Regions from separate parts of the Arthrobacter sp. B3I9 genome, predicted to be linked through region 3. Evidence: riboswitches for the same ligand, from Rfam matches in the RefSeq annotation. Region 3 holds a riboswitch; each other region holds the start of a gene.

Region 1 (4,947 bases), 2.0 Mb from region 3:
GTCAGCCCTATGGACCGGATGCAGTTCTCGATAGTGGCGGATGCGTTGTGTGCCACGACGATGACCGACACGGTGGGCCAGGTGTCCCAGAGCGTTGGGACTTCACGCCGCCGGCGGCTTGCCGCCCGGACCTCGAACCCCACTGCAAGCGGCACCACGAGGAGCTGGAGGAACATCGTCGCGATGGCCGGAACGCCGGCAATGAGTAGCAGAAGGAGCTGGATGTCCGGTTCGGCTGCGCTAAACCACCGCATGGGCAAAGGCTCGGGATGGCTGGCGGAACGACGCCGGATTGAAGGACGGAAGGTTGAAGGAGGCCAGGACGGCGTCGAGCAGTTCGGGTGCGGCCCCGCTGCTGGCCCCGAAGCGGGCGTTCACATCCAGCACCACCGGCGTCCCGTCGGACCGCCGTCGAACGTGGAGCTCAACCGGGCCCGTCAGGCCCAGCGAACGGACGGCGGCCATCGCAAGGTTGCCGACGTCGATCCCCTGCCCGGCAACCGCCCGGCGGGCCTCCTGGGTTCCGGCCAGTCCATCTGCCGTAGCGGTCCGATCAGCCACGATCACGAAAGGCGCGGTGCCGTTGTGGGCGGGAGTACCGAAGGCCATGAGAACATATTCTGCGCCGGGAATGTATTCTTGGACGATCTGCCCGTCGGGTAGCGCAGACCAGTCGACTTGGTCGTTTCCGTCGATGACGATCGCAGGGTTTCCGTTGCGCGGAAGCCGCGGCCGGACGACCAAGGGGCCGTCCATCGCGTCCATGGCCGCGTCGGCGTCGGGATAATCCCCGGGAACGCCGAAGCGCGGGACCGGGACGCCCGCTGAGCGGAGTTGCCATGCGGTGAAGAGCCTGTCGCTGGCCAAGGCCACAGGACCGGGGTCTGCAACGATGACGCGGACGTCACCGCCGAATCCGGCCCGGGCTGCCGAGAGGTGAATCAGTTCCTCGCTGGAGGTCGGAATGAGGAGATTGATGCCCTCGCGGACCACGAGGCGCCGCAGCACTGGAACCATTTCGGGGTCGGTCGCGGAGGGCACCCGCACCGCGTCGAAGCAGGCGCCAGCTGGCAGTTCACGGCTATCGGCTCCCAGGAAAGGTATGTCTCGGGACCTCAACTGCGCTGCGAGTGCACGGCCGGCAGGGCTGCCGGCGCCGGTGATCAGGACGCGGGGTTTCACGGTTTCTCCATTCAGTGCCGAGGCGATATGCAAAGCCCGGCACGCCCGAGTGACACTTCCTCAACCAGCTGCGGCCTTGCACCTTGAGGCCGCCATGCGCCGCGGCCTCTATTCACCAGTAAAAGCGAGCGGCCTATCACAACGCCCGAGTAGCGGATACTCGAAACTGTCCCCCGCGCGCATACTGTGGCGGCGCACGGTACGTGGATTCGGCCTGCGGCTACCCAGAGGAGGCTCACCGGCCCGGCCTGCAGGGGCGTCCCGCGTTGGTCTCACCGGAGGGGGGAGCATGTCCAACGGCTCCTGCGCAGGAATGAGCATGTCCGGCGTTGGCCTTGCTCGACGGAGAGCATGCCCACCGGCCCAGTGCAGCACTGGACATATCCCGCGGTGGCCTTGCTCGCGGGAGAGCATGTCCACCGGGCCCGCGAACGGACGGACATAATGCCCCTATGTCCACTGCTGCGGCCGGGAAGAGGGCATGTCCACCGGCCGAGTGCGGGAATGAGCATGTCCGGCGTTGGCCTTGCTCGCGGGAGAGCATGTCCACCGGGCCCGTGAACGGACGGACATGATGCCCCTATGTCCACTGCTGCAGCCGAGGAGAGGGCATGTCCACCGGCGAGGGGCGGCTGCCCCGCACCGGACAGCGGGCCGGGGCCGCGGGGCACCGGACAGCGGGCCGGGGCGTCGGGGGCCGGGGCGTCCGCGTCCGCGTTCGTTCCGGCACGCGGGTGGTGGTCGCACCGGTTACGGAACATGACGGCGACGGCGGTGCTCGCCCCTGGCGCAGGTGTTACGTTTTTGGGGAGTAATGAGAACCGGTGCCAAGCCCTGACTGGCCGGTCGGCAACCCTCCCTTTTTCGCGGCGGGGTGCCTCAGGTGACTACTCGGCATATCGACCATTCGAGCTGCAAGCGTGAGAAGAAGGAGTATCGTCGTGCCCGAGGCTTCTGCCCCAACTGTTCCAAACACAGCAACCGCGCCGTCCCCTGCCGTCCCCGGTGTTGCCCCGGACGAAAGGCTGGCCTACCGCCTCTTCACCGGTCCCGACGACCGCTCCTTCTGCGAGCGCGTTTCCGCGGCGCTGGCAGAGGGTTACGTTTTGCACGGCAGCCCGTCGGCGACGTTCAACGGCAGCACAGTGATCGTGGCACAGGCCGTTGTGTTGCCCGCCGCCATTGCGAGGGCCGGCGCCGCCGTCGCGGACGCTGTGGAAGGCCTGGAAATAGACGGTTTCGGCTACGAAGAGACAACCGAGGGACTCTCATGAGCTACGCCGGAGACCTCAGCCCACAGGAGGCCTGGGCAAAGCTCGAGGCCGGGGCCGTCCTCGTCGATGTCCGCACGCAGTCCGAGTGGACCTATGTCGGCGTCCCTGACACCGCGTCCGCAAACGACCGGCACAACGATCCGCTGTTCATACAGTGGAACCTGGCGGGGGGCATCCCCAACTCGAAGTTCGTGGAGCAGCTGAAAGAACAGGCCCCCAATGCTGCCGGGACGGAATACCTGTTCCTGTGCCGTTCCGGCGTCCGCTCCGTCGCCGCCGCCCGCGCCGCGTCGGAGGCCGGCTTCGTCGCCTACAACGTCCTGGAGGGCTTCGAGGGCGTACCGGACCAATATGGTGAACGGAGCGTCAACGGCTGGAAGAACCGCGGCCTTCCCACCAGGCTTGGAAAGATCTAAGTGGGCTTCAATCCTGACGCCGCAGACTGGAGTGCCGAAACCCAGGCGGTCCGAGGGGGTCTCGACCGCACCGGCTTCCAGGAAACCACCGAGCCGGTTTTCCTCAGCTCCGGCTTCGTCTACGAATCCGCCGCCGCCGCGGAACGCGCCTTCACGGGTGAGGACGACAGGTTCGTTTACTCCCGGTACGGCAACCCGTCGGTGGCCACTTTCCAGGAACGGCTCCGGCTGCTGGAGGGCACCGAGGCATGCTTTGCGACGGCGTCCGGCATGTCCGCGGTCTTCACCGCACTCGGCGCCCTGCTTGGCGCCGGCGACCGCGTGGTTGCAGCCCGCTCGCTGTTCGGCTCCTGCTTCGTGATCCTCAACGACGTCCTGCCCCGCTGGGGCGTGGAGACGGTCTTCGTGGACGGGCCGGATCTGGAGCAATGGCGCCTGGCGTTGGCCGAGCCGACGACGGCGGTCTTCTTCGAGTCGCCGTCGAACCCGATGCAGGAAATCGTGGACATCGCCGCCGTGAGCGCATTGGCACACGCCGCCGGCGCTACGGTCGTCGTCGACAACGTCTTCGCCACCCCGCTGTTGCAGCGCTGCGGAGACCTGGGGGCCGACGTCGTGGTCTACTCCGGCACGAAGCACATCGACGGCCAGGGCAGAGTGCTCGGCGGGGCAATCCTGGGCACCAGGGAATTCATCGAGGGCCCGGTCAAGCAGCTGATGCGCCACACCGGTCCGGCGCTTTCGGCGTTCAACGCCTGGGTGCTCACGAAGGGCCTGGAGACAATGGCCCTGAGGGTGAACCATTCCTCCGCATCGGCCCTGCGGCTGGCCGAGTGGCTCGAGGAGCAGGCGGCGGTCAACTGGGTGAAGTATCCGCTGCTGCCATCGCACCCGCAGTACGAGCTGGCGGCGAAGCAAATGAAGTCGGGCGGCACCGTACTGACGCTGGAGCTGTCACCTTCCCCCGGACGCTCCGCGAAAGAGGCAGCCTTCGCGCTTTTGGATGCGCTGCGGATCATCGACATCTCCAATAACCTGGGGGATGCCAAATCACTGATTACCCATCCCGCGACGACGACGCACCGCGCCATGGGGCCGGAGGGCCGCGCGGCGATCGGCCTCAGCGACGGGGTGGTGCGGCTTTCCGTGGGCCTGGAAGACGTTGACGATCTGATCCGCGACCTCGGCCAGGCGCTCAAGCAGGTCTAAGGCGGCGTCCTGCCGCGAGGCACACTTCGCGGCAGGATGTCCGTGAGGCACTGACGCGAACTGTCATCTCGGCAGCGGCTACCGGCTCAGGCCCGGTGGACCCGCCGCAGCGGCCTGGTCCGCGCGTCGCGAGGGGTCCGCGCCCTGGGTGGTCACCTCGACCCCGCGGGCGACGACGGCCAGCAGTCCGCCGTGCGGGAACGGCTGGCGCTGCAGCTGGGAACCGGTGCCCTCCGCGAGGATTCGGGCGATTCCGTCGCGCACCAGCTCCAGTTCGTCCTGCTCCGCGAGCACCGGGGCCAGATAGTCCACGAGTGCCCGGACCACCCGGGCCGCCGGGGTGGGCAGGAACGTTCCGAAGTCCAGCAGCTCGCCGCGGACCCCACAGTTGCTGGCCTGCCACGCGGCCATCCGCAGCAGCAAGGTGGGCACCGGGGCCGGTTCCACGCCGTCGGCCCACTCCCGGCTGGCGGACTCCACAAGGGCACGTACCAGCACAGCGATCAAGGCCGCGTCCTCGGCGCGGAGGCAGACGTCGGCGACCCGGACCTCAACGGTGGGGTGGTGCCGGCAGAGCCGCGCGTCGAAGTAGATCATCCCTTCGTCCAGGAGCACACCGCTTTCCACCAGCCGGGTCACAACCCGGCGGTAAACGGGCAGGCTGCCGAAGATCATCGCCGGGCCCGAGCCCGGCCAGCGGTTCCAGGCCTGGGTGCGGTAGCTTTCAAACCCGGTCTCCGCACCGTTCCAGTACGGGGAGTTGGCGCTGAGGGCTATCAGCACGGCCAGCTTGTCGCGGATCCGGTCCAGCACCGCCACGCCCTCCTCCGCGGAGTGCACGAACGTGTGGACGTGGAAGCCGCAGG
Region 2 (4,947 bases), 590 kb from region 3:
TGCTGGACGCCGGGGTGCAGCTGGCGCTGGCCACCAATTGCAATCCGGGCACGTCCTACACGAGTTCCATGGCGTTCTGCGTCACCACCGCCGTGCTGCAGATGCGCCTCAGCGTGCATGAGGCCGTGCGGGCCGCTACCTACGGCGGTGCGCTGGCGCTTGGGCGGGACGCCGGTAACGACGTCGACGGCGAACGCGCCGTCGGGTCGATCGCCGTCGGGCACCGCGCGGACCTGCACGTGCTCAACGCTCCTTCCGCCACGCATCTGGCCTACCGGCCCGGCATCCCGCTGACCCATGCGGTCTGGCGCGCGGGCACACGGGTCCGCTGAGGGAAAGGCTGAGCGAAATACTGACAAGGCGGGGGTGCTGGTCTTGACAAGACCGGCGCACCCGAAGCTAGATAGTAAGTACGCTTATGAAGCCGGCGACAGACTGATGTGAGGAGTGGCAACCATGGCGGACAAGGATTCGGGGAACCAGAAAGCCCGCGCAGCTGACGAGTCCAAACTGCGCGAGATGAAGGTCGATGAGCTCCGGAAGGAGGCCCGGGCTGAAGAGGTGAGCGGCGCCTCGAACCTGCGCAAGGAAGAACTCGTCCAGGAAGTGGCCAAGGCCCGTTCGGGCGGTGACGCTGAAGCCGGCCGTGGGACTGACGAGGGCTCGGACGATCTGGGGCCCGGCCCGGAAGGCGGGCGGATCCGTGGCGGCTCGGATTCCTCGAAGTCCCTGAAGTATTCCCAGGAAGTCACGTCCACGGAGGATGAACCCGAACGGGAAGGCCGGAGCCTGGCCACGACCCACCACGAAGTCATCCGGCGGTGGGCAGAGGACCGGGACGGCGTTCCGGCCACCGTGGAGGGCACCGAACACGGTGACCACCTAGGCGTTCTCAGGATCGACTTTGGCGGCAACGACGCCAACCTCCGGCAGGTGAGCTGGGAGGAATGGTTCAAGACGTTTGACGACCGCGGGCTGAACTTTATTTACCAGGAACAGCGAAGCGACGGGCAGCAGTCCAACTTCTTCCGCCTCGAGAACCCTGAGCGGGAGGACGGCTGACATCATCGGGCCGCCCCTGCGCGCCAGGGATGCTGCCCGGGCACAGGCGCGTGCACAGGCACGTGCAGTGAAGTCCCGGCATCGGCAGGCAAGATAGAAGCATGTTGGTTCCCTCCCGCCGCCGCCTGCGGCTCGAAGTCTGGATTGTCCTGGGTCTGTCACTGGGGCAGTCGGCCGTCTACTCGGTGGTCCAGCTGCTGGTCAAGATGACCAAAGCGCCGCTCGCGCAGGGGACCTCCACGCTGAACCGCTCGCAAAGCACACGCGAGTACTTCGATCTGACCTACCAGCTGCTGGACATCATCTTCGCGCTGGTGCCGGTGGTCCTGGTGATCTACTTCCTCGCCGAGCACCGCGCCACGGCGTTCGGCAAGCTGGGCTTCAACTTCGCCCGGCCGGGGAACGACCTGCTGCAGGGACTGGGCCTGGCGGCGCTGATCGGAATCCCCTCGCTGGGCCTCTACGCCGCGGGCCGGGCGCTGGGCATCACGACGGCGATCATTCCGAGCGCGTTGGACTCCTACTGGTGGACGGTGCCGGTGCTGATCCTCTCCGCGGTCCGGCACGGCATCGTCGAGGAGGTCATTGTGGTGGGCTACCTGCTGGACCGGCTCGGCAAGCTCGGCTGGAGCATGCCGCTGGCGATCTTCGCGAGCTCAATGCTCCGCGGCAGCTACCACCTCTACCAGGGCTTTGGCCCGTTCATCGGCAATGCGCTGATGGGCGTGGTGTTCGCCCTCGTCTATACCCGCACCCGCCGCGTGATGCCGCTCGTCATAGCCCACGCCCTGCTGGACACGGTGGCGTTCGTCGGCTTCAGCCTGTTCGGCAAGTCCATCGGCCTGGGCTGAGCCGTCAGACTCCGGCGGGTTAAAGGATCTCGGCCGCCAGCAAGGGGCGACATCGTTGGCGCCCCTTGCTGGCGGCCGAAGTGCGGTGGGCGGCGAGGCCTAGATGGTGACGGCCCCGGAGGCAGTCTCGAACGTAACGGAAAGGATGCCCGGCGTGCCGTGCGGAGCCATCCAATTGACGGCGACATCCTCCAGCGGTTCCTCCACCGGTTCACCCAGCCACTCGGTCACGCGGTCTGCGGAACCGGCAATGGTCAGTGCCGTCATCTTGACCTCGCTGGGGTAGGCGTTGGAGGGGTGAAGTTCCGGATCGCCCTCCCACTTGAGCATGTACGGCACCTGCGGATCGGCGATGAGGCCCAGGATGCCGATCTGCTTCCAGACAAGCTCGCGGCCGTCCGGGAACTTCCGGTTCCCGTTGACGGCAGAGCGGCCCAGGCGTTCCTCGAAGGGTGCCAGGTCGTCAACCTCGACGCACCAGCCCATCCAGCCGCCGCCGGCCGCGGACCGGGCCCGGACGGCTTGGCCGAAGGGCGCCTTGTCCGAGGCGGGGTGGTCCAGGACCTCCACGACCTCCAGGTACTTGTGTCCAGCGAGCGGGATAATCATGTTCCGGGTTCCGAAACGGGGGTGTACTCCGCCCTTCACGGCTTCAACGCCGAGGGCGGACGCGATACGTTCGGTGGTGGCAGCGAGGCCATCCTGTTCACAGGCGTAAGAGACGTGATCCATGCGCATGCCCTCATCTTGGCACTTTGTGATGGTGCTCTCAGCTTAGGTAACCCTTACCGCCGCGGGGCGCCGTTTTACGGGCGACGGGAAGCTCCGCGGAGCCCCGGCGGGGCGCGTTGCGGTACCCCCCGGGCCAGGGCCGGAGTGCGGACTTCATCTTCGTCATAAACCTATCCAGGGCCCGCTAACCGTTCCTACACTGAAGCCAGGTCATGAGTGCCAGCGCACAGCCCCGGCTTGCTGGCCGGCAACCCTCGTTTCGCGGTGGGGTGCCCCGGGTGAAGACCTGGCCGTCCGGCGTCCGCCGGCCGGCAAGCGCGGCGCCTGCGCCGACCCCGGGCCGACGGCTGCAGGGGCGGTGCGTGCCCCGGTCCCCTAGGAGCATCCCGATGTCCAACGCCTGGTCCTTTGAAACCCGCCAGATCCACGCCGGCCAGCAGCCGGACGGCGCCACCGGCGCCCGTTCCCTCCCTATCTACCAGACGACGTCCTTCGTGTTCCCCAGCGCCGAAAGCGCAGCCAACCGCTTCGCGCTGGCGGAGATAGCGCCGATCTACACCCGGATCGGCAATCCCACGCAGGACGCGGTGGAGCAGCGCGTGGCGAGCCTGGAAGGCGGACTCGCGGCGCTGTTGCTCAGCTCCGGCCAGGCCGCGGAGACGTTCGCCATCCTCAACATCGCGGAGGCCGGCGACCATATCGTCGCCAGCCCCAGCCTGTACGGCGGCACCTACAACCTGCTGGCCCATACCCTGAAGAAGTTCGGGATCTCGGTGACGTTCGTGCAGGACCCCGACGATCTGGAGCAGTGGCGCGGCGCCGTCCGGCCCAACACCAAGCTCTTCTTCGGCGAGGTGGTGTCCAACCCGCGCCAGGACGTCCTGGACATCGGGGGCATATCCGCGGTGGCGCACGCGGCCGGCGTCCCGCTGATCGTGGACAACACCCTTGCCACCCCCTACCTGATCCGGCCGATCGAGTGGGGGGCGGACATCGTGGTGCACTCGGCCACCAAGTACCTTGGCGGCCACGGCGCCGCCATCGCGGGCGTGATCGTCGACTCCGGCAACTTCGACTTCGGAGCAGAGCCTGAGCGCTTTCCCGGCTTCAACATCCCGGACCCCACCTACAACGGCATCGTCTACGCGCGGGACCTCGGCAAGGACGGTGCCCTCGGCGCGAACCTGTCCTACATCCTCAAGGCGCGCGTCCAGCTGCTGCGCGACCTGGGCTCGGCCGTCTCCCCGTTCAACGCCTTCCTGATCGCCCAGGGCATCGAGACCTTGAGCCTGCGGATGGAGCGCCACGTCGCCAATGCCACCAAGGTCGCCGAATGGCTTGAGGCCCGGGCCGACGTCGAATCGGTCGCCTACGCGGGGCTGCCGTCCAGCCCCTGGTATGAGCGCGGCCGCCAGTACGGACCCAAGGGCACCGGCGCCGTGGTGTCGTTCGTGGTCGCCGGGGGAGCGGAGGCCGGCAAGCGCTTCGTCGATGCCCTGGAGCTGCACTCCCACGTGGCGAACATCGGGGACGTGCGCTCGCTGGTCATCCACCCGGCGTCGACCACGCACAGCCAGCTGTCGCCGGAACAGCAGACGGTCGCCGGCGTCCATCCGGGCCTTGTGCGGCTTTCGGTCGGACTGGAGCACATCGACGACATCCTCGCGGACCTTGATGCCGGCTTCCGCGCGGCCAAGGCCGACTGACCCGTATTCCGGTGCCCGGGGCCGTTCCGGTGCCCGGGTCCAATACCGGGCACCGGAACGGCGGGTAGTCACATAACCGTCACATTCTTGGCCACAGGCGCGCCACCTTTCGTAAACTCGACACAGGTCATGAGTGCCAGCGCCAGCCCCGGCTTGCTGGCCGGCAACCCTCCTTTTGCGGCGGGGTGCCCCGGGTGAAGACCTGGCCTGCCGGTCTGCCGACGGCGGGCAAGCGCGAAGTGAGGTCCCCAATGACAATTGCCGCCGCCCGTACGGGTGCACCCGTTAGCACCACCACCGTTCCCGACGGGACGGTCCAGTACATCCGCATCAGTGACCTGGAGCTTGAATCCGGCTCCCGGCTGCCCGACGTCACCCTCGCCTACGAGACGTGGGGAACCCTCAACGCGGACCGCTCCAACGCGGTCCTGATCGAGCATGCGCTGACCGGCGACACGCACGTCACCCGCGGCGCCAGCGGGGAGCCGGGCTGGTGGGAACAGCTTGCGGGCCCCGGCGCGCCCGTGGACACCGAGCGGTACTTTGTGGTCTCCATCAATATCCTCGGCGGCTGCTACGGTTCCACCGGACCCTCC
Region 3 (4,947 bases):
CGGCCTCGACCGCTGCGTCCGTGAACGTGCTGGTGCCGGAGCCTGTGGTGCGCTGGCCGAAGCCGTCCCAGTCGTCGGAGTGTGTGACCCCGGGCTGGTGGGCGTTGACGACGGCGATCACCTTGACGTCGTTATCGGTGCGCTGCGCGAAGGTGTCAATCCAGTCTGCGAAGATGCTGCCGGTAGTACTTGGTGCCGTTGATCCGGAAACCGCCGGTGGTGCTTTCCGGGTCCGGGCTGACCTTGGTGATGACGTCGCCGATTTTGACGGTGCCCACCTTGGTCCAGGAGTTGCCGGCGATCTCGCCCTTTACGAATCGTTCCAGCCACACGGCGCGCTGAGCGCCGGTGGAGACCAGGCGGTCCTCGACGAACGCGAAGTGGCCGCGCAGGGCCTGCGGAATGTTGGAATCGGCTGCGGCGAGTTCGGTGAGCAGGCGGAAGAGCTGGGGCAGGGAGGCGCCGGACCCGCCGTCGGACACGGGAACACGGAGGGCACCGAAGCCTGCCTGCGTGAGTTCCTTGATTTCGGCAAAGGGCAGCCGGTGGTCCTGTTCGCGCGCGCTGGCGCCTTCGGCAATCCTTGCGAAGATGGGACGGAACCGGTTGGCGAGGGTCTCGTAGTCGACCTGGTCGGTGGCGGCGGCTAGTGATGTCATGGGATTGCCTTTCGTGAACGCTGGGTGGGAATCAAATGCGCTGATCGTTGGAGAGCGTTTAAGCGGAGATGGGTTGGGCCGCTGCGGCTGGTACGGGGCTGGCAGGATTCCGTGGACCTCCGGACTTGCTGATGGCCAGGGCCGCAGTGAACAGGCCGGCGATGACGACGGCGGTGATGCCCGCCAGGAACCATCCCGCCGGCCACGCGCCGCTGAGCCCCAGCAGCGCCGGCGCCGTCGTCGTGATTTGTCCTGTGAGCACGGCCGCCCGGCCGGTGAATGCCGAGAGGGAGGACTTTCCCCGGCTAGAACAAAGAAGAACAGGGACAACAGGACCGCCCAGCTCAGCCACAGCACCGACAAGAAGGGGTCTTTTGCAATGTTGGCGGCAGAGTAGAAGACGGCGAGGAGAGCTACCAGGGCGCAGAACCAGCCGACCCCGGCCGACTCGAGGTTAAGCACGGCGTTGAGCCCGACGTAGAGGTACGTGATGCCGAAAAGGACGACGCCGGCAGCTCCCAGCAGCAGTTCACGGTCACCCCGGCGGCAGCAGCCAGGAGCACGGCCAGCACCAGCTGAAGGGTGCCGATGACGATGTTGAAAACGCCGCTGTCACGGGCCGGAATGCGGCCCAGAAGGCCGAGGGCGTTGATCAGGAGGGCAGCGCCGGAGAGGATCAGGCAGATATAAGACATGGGATTTTTCCGTCCACGAGGACGTCACGCTGAAGCGGGGCTCGATGCTTGCCGCAACGCTCTTGCGAAGCGGCCGGATCTTCACCTGGGGCACCCCACCACGAAGAGGGTTGCCGTCCAACAAGCCAGGGCTCAGTGCTGGAACTCATGATCTGTAACTAGGACACTATGGGCGCGGGTCGGGCGCCACAAGAAAGTTGACTCCGTATGAAGGGAGGCAGCGAAGGCGCTCAGCGTTTGCCGCGGGGGAAGAGTCCCCTAATCGTCGGCATTGACCCGCTGGTCATCATCGCGTTCCGCGTGTTCCGGCCAGCCACCCTTCCGGTACGCGGCAGTTCCCGCCGCAAGCACAGTCACCGCTAGGGCGCAGTTGCCGATCATAACGGCAACCATCGACAGTGCATTTCCGCCCAGAACCCCCACCAGGGGGCTGATGAGTCCGGCGACGCCGGACTGGAGGGCGCCAATAACTGCGGCCGCCGTACCCGCCATGTGGCCGTACTTCTGCAGGGCCAATATGGAGGCGTTGGCCGGAATCATGCCTTGGGCTGCAAGGACCAGCCACAGTCCGGCCAGCAGGCCGAACGGGCCGCCGGCACCCGTAACTACCACGACGAGCAGTACCAGGGCGAGGCCCAGCTGCACTAAGAGGGCTGTGCGCAGGAGGCGGGCCGGCGGGGATTTTCGAACCAGGGCGGCACTGAGCTGCGCCGACAGGACAAGCGCGGCGCCGCTGAGGGCGAAAACGAGGGCGAATTGCCGGGCGGTAAGGCCGTATTCGTTCTGGAAGACGAAGGGGGAACCACGACGTAACTCATGATCAGGGCCAGCCCAAGCCCGGGGATGACGGCCAGCGCCATAAAGTGCTTGTCCCGCAGCAGGGACCAGTAGGCTCCGGCAACATGCCTGGGGTGGCCCGGACGGCGCCGATCCTCCGGCAGCGTCTCCGGCATGAATTTCCAGACGATTGCCACCAGGACCATCCCGATAAGCGCCAGCGCATAGAAGACGGCGCGCCAGTTCCAGAGGCCAGAGATGGCCTGGCCTACGGTGGGGGCCAGGAGCGGTGCAACGCCGATGACCAGCATCAGCCGGGATAGCAACTGGGCGGCAGCGGAACCGACGAAGCGATCACGGATGACGGCGAGGGCCACCACGGCGGCCGCTGCGTTAAAGAAACCCTGCAGCACACGCAGCCCCGTCAGCGTTGCGATGTCCGGCGTAATGGAGCACAGCAATGAAATGACCACGTGCAGCGAAATGCCAACGACCAGCGGCAGCCGTCGTCCGAACCGATCAGAAAAGGGTCCGATGACAAGCTGACCGATGCCAGCACCGACGAGGGTTCCGGACAACGTCAACTGGACGGCGGTCTGGGTGGTTTGGAAAACGGCCTCCACGGCGGGCAAGGAGGGCAGGTACATGTCCGTGGTCAGGGCTGGAAGCGCGGCCAAGGCGCCAAGCATGAGGACGTACTTGAAGCTGCGGGGTGCCTGCCTGCTGGTGCCGTGGGAGTGGGACGGATCCGTCATGACGAAAGCTTAACTTCCGAGTGAAGGAGCGCAGGAGGTAGGTCCGAAATGTGGCTTACGCCATTCACCGGGTCCGACCTGAACACTCTGGATGGGTCCAGGGGCTAACAGGGTTCCTCGGTGCCGTGACGTCCGACGAGCTGTACTCCCACGGGCATCCCGTGCTCGTTTACTCCCGCCGGTTTGGACAGTGCCGGGCAGCCGAGCACGCTGAAGGGCCCAGTTAAGGCCAGCGCGATTTCCCATACGGTTTTCCGTCCCGCGGCGAAGCCTTCTCGCTGGCCGATGCGCGGGGCGGTGACGGGTGAGGTGGGGCAGAGCAGGATGTCGGCAGCACCGAAGGATCGGTCGAGGTCAGCCCACAAGCCGGCCATCGTCCGGATGAGTCGAGAGCTCCGGTGGATCTGCCCTGCCGTCACCCAGCCCGTCCTGAGGGCGGTGACAGGGCGACCTGAACGCGACTCTCTCCCGTCGGAAATTTGATGCGCAGGACCGGGTCCCGCGTGTCCGCCGGAACGGTGAAACTGACCTCACCGGACTTGCTTGAATCAGCCGGGACGAGGTCGTTGAGACCGGAATCGGGGGATACACTGACGCCGCCGGCGTTCAGCCTGAAGGTGGAGTCCCAGAAGTTTATGTCGTACATGCCGCGGTTGGTGCACCTGACTGAGAAAGCCAATGAGATCTTCCATGTGACGTCGGGACGGGCCTTCGCATCGAGAATCTCATATTCGACGTCGGCAGACCGGTACTTCCGCTCATCGGGAAGCGATACGGCCCACCCTGTACCGTTATCCGGCAGCGGTTCACCGGATGCTGACGCCGCCGGACTGTCCTGCTGCATCGGGCTGCTGGGTCGCGAAGGTCCTGTGCCGGTAGGTGGGCTGGATGCGGTGGCGGGCTTGGCGGCGTCGAATAGACCGAGCTGTCCCAGGCCGAGCAGAAGCCCGGTCACTGCAGTGATCACGGCCGCCACGGCTGTCAGAACGCCGGGCAACGTGGCCCACCAGTTGGTTGGTTTTTCATCTGCCATATCGGTTCCCCTGGGTCCCGTACCGAGGCCATGCCTAGTGATACTCCCAATACTCCGGCCGATAGGGGCCCACGCGCCAGATGGTCGTCGGCCGGCATCAAGCACAGGTAACGCGTCCCGGTCGAATGTTCTCCGGATGGATTCGTGGAAAGCCCGGAGAATGGCGAATCCGACCGAAGAACAAGGCGCCGGGCGGGTTTGGACTACAGGGACGGAAGCAGCTCAAAACGTCGACTGTCTGGCATTCGAAAAAATCGTGGTTCCCGGTTTTGGTGGAGGAGGGCTGCGGGTGGAGAAAGCGCACTGATGGTAGCGCGCCGTGCCGGGTCTCTAGGCTGGGACCGATTGACGGAAGGGTGGTGCCATGCGGAAACTGACTTACGCCATGAACGTGACCCTGGACGGCTACATTGCCGCGGCCGGCGATGACATTGGCTGGAGCGGGCCGAGCGACGAACTGTTCCAGTGGTGGCTCGACCAGGAGCGGGCTAACAGCCTGTCGCTGTACGGCCGCAAGCTGTGGGAGGCAATGAGTTCTTACTGGCCGACAGGCGACCAGCAGCCCAACGCCACCGAGGCGGAGATCGAGTTCGCTCGGAACTGGCGGGACACGCCGAAGGTGGTGTTCTCCTCGACGATTGACAAGGTTGACTGGAACTCCCGCCTGGTCACCGGCGACGCGGTCGCCGAGATCACCCGGCTCAAGGCCGAGGACGGCGGCTCGATGAGCATCGGCGGCGCAACACTCGCCGGGGCGGCCATGCGGGCCGGGCTGATCGACGAATACATGCTGGCCACCCATCCGGTCCTGGTGGGCGGCGGCACGCCGTTCTTCCCCGATCTGGACAGCCGGGTGAACCCGGACCTGGTGGAGACACGGTCGTTTCCCGGCGGCGTGGTCATGACCAGGTTCGAGACGAGGCGCTGACCGCGATCCCTCCGGGCAGTAGGGGTGGACCCCGCTTTTGGCCTCGGTTCCCTGGGTCAAATCCCAAGGATCAGGGCGACGGCGTGACATCGATGAGTAC
Region 4 (4,947 bases), 2.6 Mb from region 3:
GCGGCGAGCAGTCCCAGTGCCGTTCCGACCACAAAACCGATCAGGACGGCGAGCCCGGCCGTCAGCAGGGTCTGCGACGTGCCGTACACGACCCGGGCGTAGATGTCGCGGCCGAGGTGGTCAGTGCCGAACCAGTGGTCCGGGCTTGGAGACAGGAATTTCTGCTTGGGAACGCCGCTGATGGGATCGAACGCGGTGAACAGGCCGGGCAGGACGGCCCAGCCGACCAGAATCAACAACGGAATCACGGTCAGCCACAGGCTGACCGGCCCCAGCGCCGTTCGCCGGCGTTTTTCCGGGGCGAGAACGACGGCGCTGTTCCCGACGGCGCCGTCCCTGACGCCGTCGTCGTTCCCGGCACCGGGGGTGTGTGCTGCCGTCCCGGTTCCGGGATCTGTTCCTACTAGCTCGGTGCTCACAAGATTCTCCGTTCGGCCTTAAGCGGTCAGGGCTCGGGGCGAGCCGGCGGCACTGCTCTTCAGAATGCGGGGATCCAGCAGCGGATACAGCAGGTCGACGATCAGGTTCACCGCAACGAACGCCGAGGCCGTCAGCAGCACCAGGCCCTGGACAAGCGGCACATCCTGGACCGTGACGGCCTGGAGCACCACCGATCCCAGGCCGGACCGGGCGAAGACCGTCTCGGTGATGACCGAACCGGCCAGCAGGGTCCCCACCGTAATCCCGGCAATGGTCATGGCGGGGCCGGCCGCGTTCTTGAGCGCATGGCGGTAGAAGATCCACGCGGGGGAGGCGCCCTTGGCCCGCAGAACATCAATGAACGGCTGCTCGTAGACGTGCGTGATGCTCTTGAGCAGTACCTGCGCCATCGGGGCGGAAACATAGAGTGCCAGGACCAGGACGGGAACAGCCAGCGAGGCAAAGGACCCGTCAGGGAACAGGGACATCACGCCGAGCTGGATGGACAGCAGCTGCAGCAGCACCAGGCCGAGCCAGAACACCGGGACCGCCGCGAACAACGGCGGGAGGTTGGTGATGAGGCGCTTCAGCAGGTTGGAACGGGTCAGCACCGCGGCAGCCACGAGGGCCACAGCAAGGACGACGGCCGCCACGAACGCACTCGAGGCCAGAGCCAGCGTGGATCCCGCTACTGCTCCGATGCGCGTGGCCACGGACTGCCCCGAGGCCAGCGAGTACCCCACGTCGCCCCGGAGCAGCTGCCCGAGCTGGCTGAAGTATTGCACCAGCAGGGGCTGGTCATAGCCGTATTGGGCCTTCATGGCATCGACGGTTGCCTGATCCGCCGCCGCATCCGTCGAGAGGAAGATGGTGACCGGATCGCTGGGCAGGAGTTGCACCGCCAGGAAAACCAGCGTGTACGCCAGCCAGATGACGAGCAGCGCCTGCCCGAGGCGTCGCGCAACGTAGAGGCCCATGATCGGCTACTTGCTGTTCTTCCAGGCGCCCTGGAAGATCGGGGCGGTGCCGGAAGTGAAGTCGACATGCGCCTTGGCGTTGGCGCCGTAAACCTGGACTTCGTCCCAAAGAACCAGTGCCAGTGCCTGGTCCACCACCAGAGCACGCTGTTCGTCCGAGACCAGTTCTTTGTGCTTGGCGCTGCTGGTGGCGGCGCGTTCGGCGGCGAAGAGCGCATTGAGCTGCTGGTCGGCATTCAGCGTCTGGGTGTTCGTCGCCGGTCCGAAGACCGGGCCGAGGCCGCCGTACACGAACTGCCGCGTGCCGAAGAACTCCACGTTCGGATCCTTCATGGCCGTGGCCAGGAAGGTGTTGTCAGCCGCACGGTTGACCAGCTTCACGCCGATCTCCCGCCACTGCTGTTCGATCAGCTCGAAGGCAGGTTTGATGACAACCGAGTTGTTTGACGACGTGACGGTGACTTCGAGCTTCTGGCCGTCCTTGGCCCGGATGCCGTCGGCTCCGGGCACCCAGCCCGCTTCCTCCAGCAGGCTCTTGGACTTGTCCGGGTTGTAGGCCAGCTCCGCGGACAGGTCAACGAAGTCCGGTGCTTCACGGTTCAGGATGGAGCCGGCGAGCTCGTAGCTGTCGGAGAGCACGGTGTCCTTGAGCGACTGCCGGTCGATGCCGAGTTGCAGGGCCTGGCGGACCTTCGCGTCGGCCAGCTTGCCGTTGCCGATGCGCACCGCCGCCATGTTCGAGGTCAGGTCGATGCCCTTGGCCGGGAGGACCTGGTTGCCGCTGCCGGCCAGGGTTGTTTCATCCGCGGGCTGCAGGCCGCGAACCAGGTCAACCTGGCCCGTCTGCACGGCGCCGGCACGGTGAGCCACCTCCGGGAGGTACTTCACGACGACTTTATCCAGGTAGGCGGCCCCCTGGTTCGGAGCACCTTCCGGAGCCCAGGCGTAGTCTGCGCGCTTGGCCAGCACAACTTCCTCATCGGCCTTTTCGGATTCGAAAGCGAAGGGTCCCGAGCCCGAGATTTTCGCGATGGCTGACTGTCCGGCGTTGTCCAAGGTGAGGGTCTTCGGTGAAACGAGTCCCGCGGTGACGGAGGACGTGGCCCGCAGGAAGTTGGCGTCGGGGGAGGACAGGGTCACCTCCACCTGGTCGCCGCCGATGACCTGCGAGGACTTGTAGGCGGAGAAGTCCACGTTCGGCTGGATCTTGGCACTCTCGATGCCCTTCCCCAGCGCATCGAGGTTGGCCTGGACCGCGGCCGCGTCCAGGGGTGTTCCATCACTGAAGGTGACTCCCGGGCGGATCGTGAAAGTGAACTTTGTCTGGTCCTCGCTCGCCGTGAACTTGCTGGCGATCCAGGGGACGAGCTGGCCCTTCTCGGCGTCGAAGTACGTCAGCCGGTCCAGCACGCTGTTCAGCACGTTGGCCTTCTCGTAGAAGCGTGCTGCCTGGGTCTGGAAGTTGTTGATCGGCGTGACTTCCGCGAAAACGAACGTGCCGCCCTGGACCGGAGCGCCGTCCCGGGCGGATTGCCCCGCCGCTGCGCCGCCGGTGCTGCCGCCGCAGGCGCTCAGGGCCAGGGCCGCGGCACTCAACAGGGCCAGCACGGCCAAGGGCCGGCGCTTCGTCGCCGCCCGCGAAGGGGAAGTGCGCGTTTCGTTGGTATCCATCGGGATCCTCTCGGTCGTGACCAAGGGACTCCGAGACCGACCGCGTTCCCGGCGCAGGACTCAACGCGCACGGTGGAACGTGGGATCTCGGCAATCGCCATCGGTCCTGGCTTTAGCACCGTGCCCCGAAGGGTGGTTGCTACGGCGTCATCGAGCCAGGTCTCTCAGCCGATCTGGATGGTGGAAATTCGCTTTCGGGGAGCTTTCGCTCCCATCCGGCCGCTTCACGCCCGGACAGTGTCCACTTTCGTGCATAATCTTCGATTCACCAACAATGACGACACGTTCTGCAACAAACGAAGGAGAAGGTGCGTGCCGCCGTCGGACATTCCGGGCTGGGGGACCGGGCGCCTTTGCTTTATCCCCAGAAGCCACGGCAGAGTTGCATGCCTTCGCACCCGCGGCCATGATGTACGTTGGCCTCCCTTCGGAACAACTTAGGAATACGACGCATGCCCTGCATCCAGCGGATCAATATCGGCCACCGGGGTTGTGGGTAGCCCGTGCTCCGTCTGAAACGCCTGGCAGTGTTCACCGTGTTCGCATGCTGCGTCGTCACCGGGTTCTTGTTCTGGGCGCTTCCGTTGTCCGGCGCGCAGGCCCGCGGCGTTAAGCCCCCGCCGCCGCGGGCGGAAGCCAAACTGGTGGAGCTGCCGACTGGCACGACCTCTGCTGTGGAGATAACCCCGAGCGCGGACGCGCAGTGGATCATCCGGGCTGCGGCTCAGACCGGCATCCCGGCCCGCGCACTGCAGGCCTACGTGGCCGCTGCCGGAACGGCCAACAATTCCACTCCGGCCTGCGGGATCGGCTGGAATACGGTGGCGGCCATCGGCTTCGTCGAGTCCGGCCACGGAACGCACGGTGGGGGACACCTGACCGCCGCGGGGCAGGCGAGCGGGCCGATAATAGGCCCCAGCCTTGACGGCGATGGGTTCGCCGCGATCGCTGACACGGATGCAGGCGCCCTCGATGGTGACGCGCGGTGGGACCGGGCCGTGGGGCCCATGCAGTTCATCCCCTCCACGTGGCGGTATGCCGGGCGGGACGGGAACGGGGACGGCAAAGCCGACCCCTTCAACATTGACGACGCCGCGCTGAGTGCGGCCTCTTACCTATGCGCCCGCGGCCGCGACCTCACAACGGCCAGGGGCTGGACAGACGCCATCTACTCCTACAACCAGTCCGATTCGTACATCGACAAAGTACGCGGCCAGGCCACTTCCTACGCCGCGCAGGCTGGCGCTGCCGATTAAGCAAAGAGGAACCGCCGGCGCTTGCCGGCGGTTCCTCCTGGCGTAGCTCGCTCAGTCGGCGGCGTGTGTGGCTCCGAGCAGGTCACGCACCCTTGCGGCGATTTTGACGAACTCGGGGTTTTCCATGGTTTCCCCGTAGTCGCGGTTAGTCCCGAGCGGGACATCGAGCGTCTCGAGGATGCGGCCTGGACGCGGGCTCATGACGACGACCCGATTGGCGAGGAACACGGCTTCGGCTACCGAGTGGGTCACCAGGATCACCGTGGTGCCTGTTTCGCGCCAGATCCGATCGAACTGGCCGACCAGGCCGGACTGCTCCAGGACCCGGCCCTCGCCGCGTTCCGGATGTCCGATTTCCTTCGCATCAACGGAGTGGCACTATGAGCGACTTTTCCCGCCTATCCCTCAACAGCGCCACCACGAAGAAGTGGAGCCTGGCGGAGGCCGTGGAGGGTTGCGTCCGGGCCGGCATTCCCTCGATCGGGCCCTGGCGCGACATCGTCGCCGAGGCCGGGCTGGACAAATCCGCCCGGCTGATCCGGGAGGCCGGGTTGCGGGTGTCCTCGTTGTGCCGCGGCGGATTCCTCACCGCCGCGGACCCGGCCGGACAAGCTGCTGCCCTT

Evidence for each region. Region 3 has a riboswitch for S-adenosylmethionine ahead of QFZ65_RS19110 (AmiS/UreI transporter). Riboswitches for the same ligand answer to the same signal wherever they lie in the genome.
Region 1: it holds a riboswitch for S-adenosylmethionine, as region 3 does, so the genes downstream of both, QFZ65_RS02750 (DUF1737 domain-containing protein) here and QFZ65_RS19110 (AmiS/UreI transporter) in region 3, are expected to answer to the same signal.
Region 2: it holds a riboswitch for S-adenosylmethionine, as region 3 does, so the genes downstream of both, QFZ65_RS14905 (bifunctional o-acetylhomoserine/o-acetylserine sulfhydrylase) here and QFZ65_RS19110 (AmiS/UreI transporter) in region 3, are expected to answer to the same signal.
Region 4: it holds a riboswitch for S-adenosylmethionine, as region 3 does, so the genes downstream of both, QFZ65_RS00035 (ABC transporter substrate-binding protein) here and QFZ65_RS19110 (AmiS/UreI transporter) in region 3, are expected to answer to the same signal.

What each region holds. Positions count from the first base shown of each region.
Region 1 covers NZ_JAUSYO010000001.1:566,656-571,602, reverse strand. Annotated here, with positions in the region: gene QFZ65_RS02760 (glycosyltransferase family 2 protein) at 1-254, opposite strand, end outside; gene QFZ65_RS02755 (ATP-grasp domain-containing protein) at 241-1,182, opposite strand; SAM riboswitch class IV at 1,993-2,109, shown strand; gene QFZ65_RS02750 (DUF1737 domain-containing protein) at 2,208-2,456, shown strand; gene QFZ65_RS02745 (rhodanese-like domain-containing protein) at 2,453-2,872, shown strand; gene QFZ65_RS02740 (O-succinylhomoserine sulfhydrylase) at 2,873-4,081, shown strand; gene QFZ65_RS02735 (glutamate--cysteine ligase) at 4,160-4,947, opposite strand, start outside.
Region 2 covers NZ_JAUSYO010000001.1:3,199,151-3,204,097, reverse strand. Annotated here, with positions in the region: gene hutI (imidazolonepropionase) at 1-332, shown strand, start outside; gene QFZ65_RS14920 (Rho termination factor N-terminal domain-containing protein) at 457-1,062, shown strand; gene QFZ65_RS14915 (CPBP family intramembrane glutamic endopeptidase) at 1,164-1,913, shown strand; gene QFZ65_RS14910 (VOC family protein) at 2,013-2,651, opposite strand; SAM riboswitch class IV at 2,854-2,969, shown strand; gene QFZ65_RS14905 (bifunctional o-acetylhomoserine/o-acetylserine sulfhydrylase) at 3,035-4,351, shown strand; SAM riboswitch class IV at 4,477-4,592, shown strand; gene QFZ65_RS14900 (homoserine O-acetyltransferase) at 4,603-4,947, shown strand, end outside.
Region 3 covers NZ_JAUSYO010000001.1:2,606,985-2,611,931, reverse strand. Annotated here, with positions in the region: gene QFZ65_RS12300 (hypothetical protein) at 1-121, opposite strand, end outside; gene QFZ65_RS12295 (acyl-CoA dehydrogenase family protein) at 156-659, opposite strand; gene QFZ65_RS12290 (hypothetical protein) at 718-921, opposite strand; partial or broken gene QFZ65_RS19115 (AmiS/UreI family transporter) at 1,017-1,151, opposite strand; partial or broken gene QFZ65_RS19110 (AmiS/UreI transporter) at 1,259-1,354, opposite strand; SAM riboswitch class IV at 1,394-1,507, opposite strand; gene QFZ65_RS12280 (hypothetical protein) at 1,613-1,999, opposite strand; gene QFZ65_RS12275 (Bcr/CflA family efflux MFS transporter) at 1,999-2,886, opposite strand; gene QFZ65_RS12270 (amidase family protein) at 2,991-3,305, opposite strand; gene QFZ65_RS12265 (hypothetical protein) at 3,302-3,919, opposite strand; gene QFZ65_RS12260 (dihydrofolate reductase family protein) at 4,284-4,847, shown strand; gene QFZ65_RS12255 (NADPH:quinone reductase) at 4,918-4,947, opposite strand, start outside.
Region 4 covers NZ_JAUSYO010000001.1:1,474-6,420, reverse strand. Annotated here, with positions in the region: gene QFZ65_RS00045 (ABC transporter permease) at 1-275, opposite strand, end outside; gene QFZ65_RS00040 (ABC transporter permease) at 438-1,397, opposite strand; gene QFZ65_RS00035 (ABC transporter substrate-binding protein) at 1,404-3,068, opposite strand; SAM riboswitch class I at 3,163-3,252, opposite strand; gene QFZ65_RS00030 (lytic transglycosylase domain-containing protein) at 3,572-4,324, shown strand; gene QFZ65_RS00025 (hypothetical protein) at 4,376-4,576, opposite strand; gene QFZ65_RS00020 (DUF993 family protein) at 4,487-4,708, shown strand; gene QFZ65_RS00015 (sugar phosphate isomerase/epimerase) at 4,705-4,947, shown strand, end outside.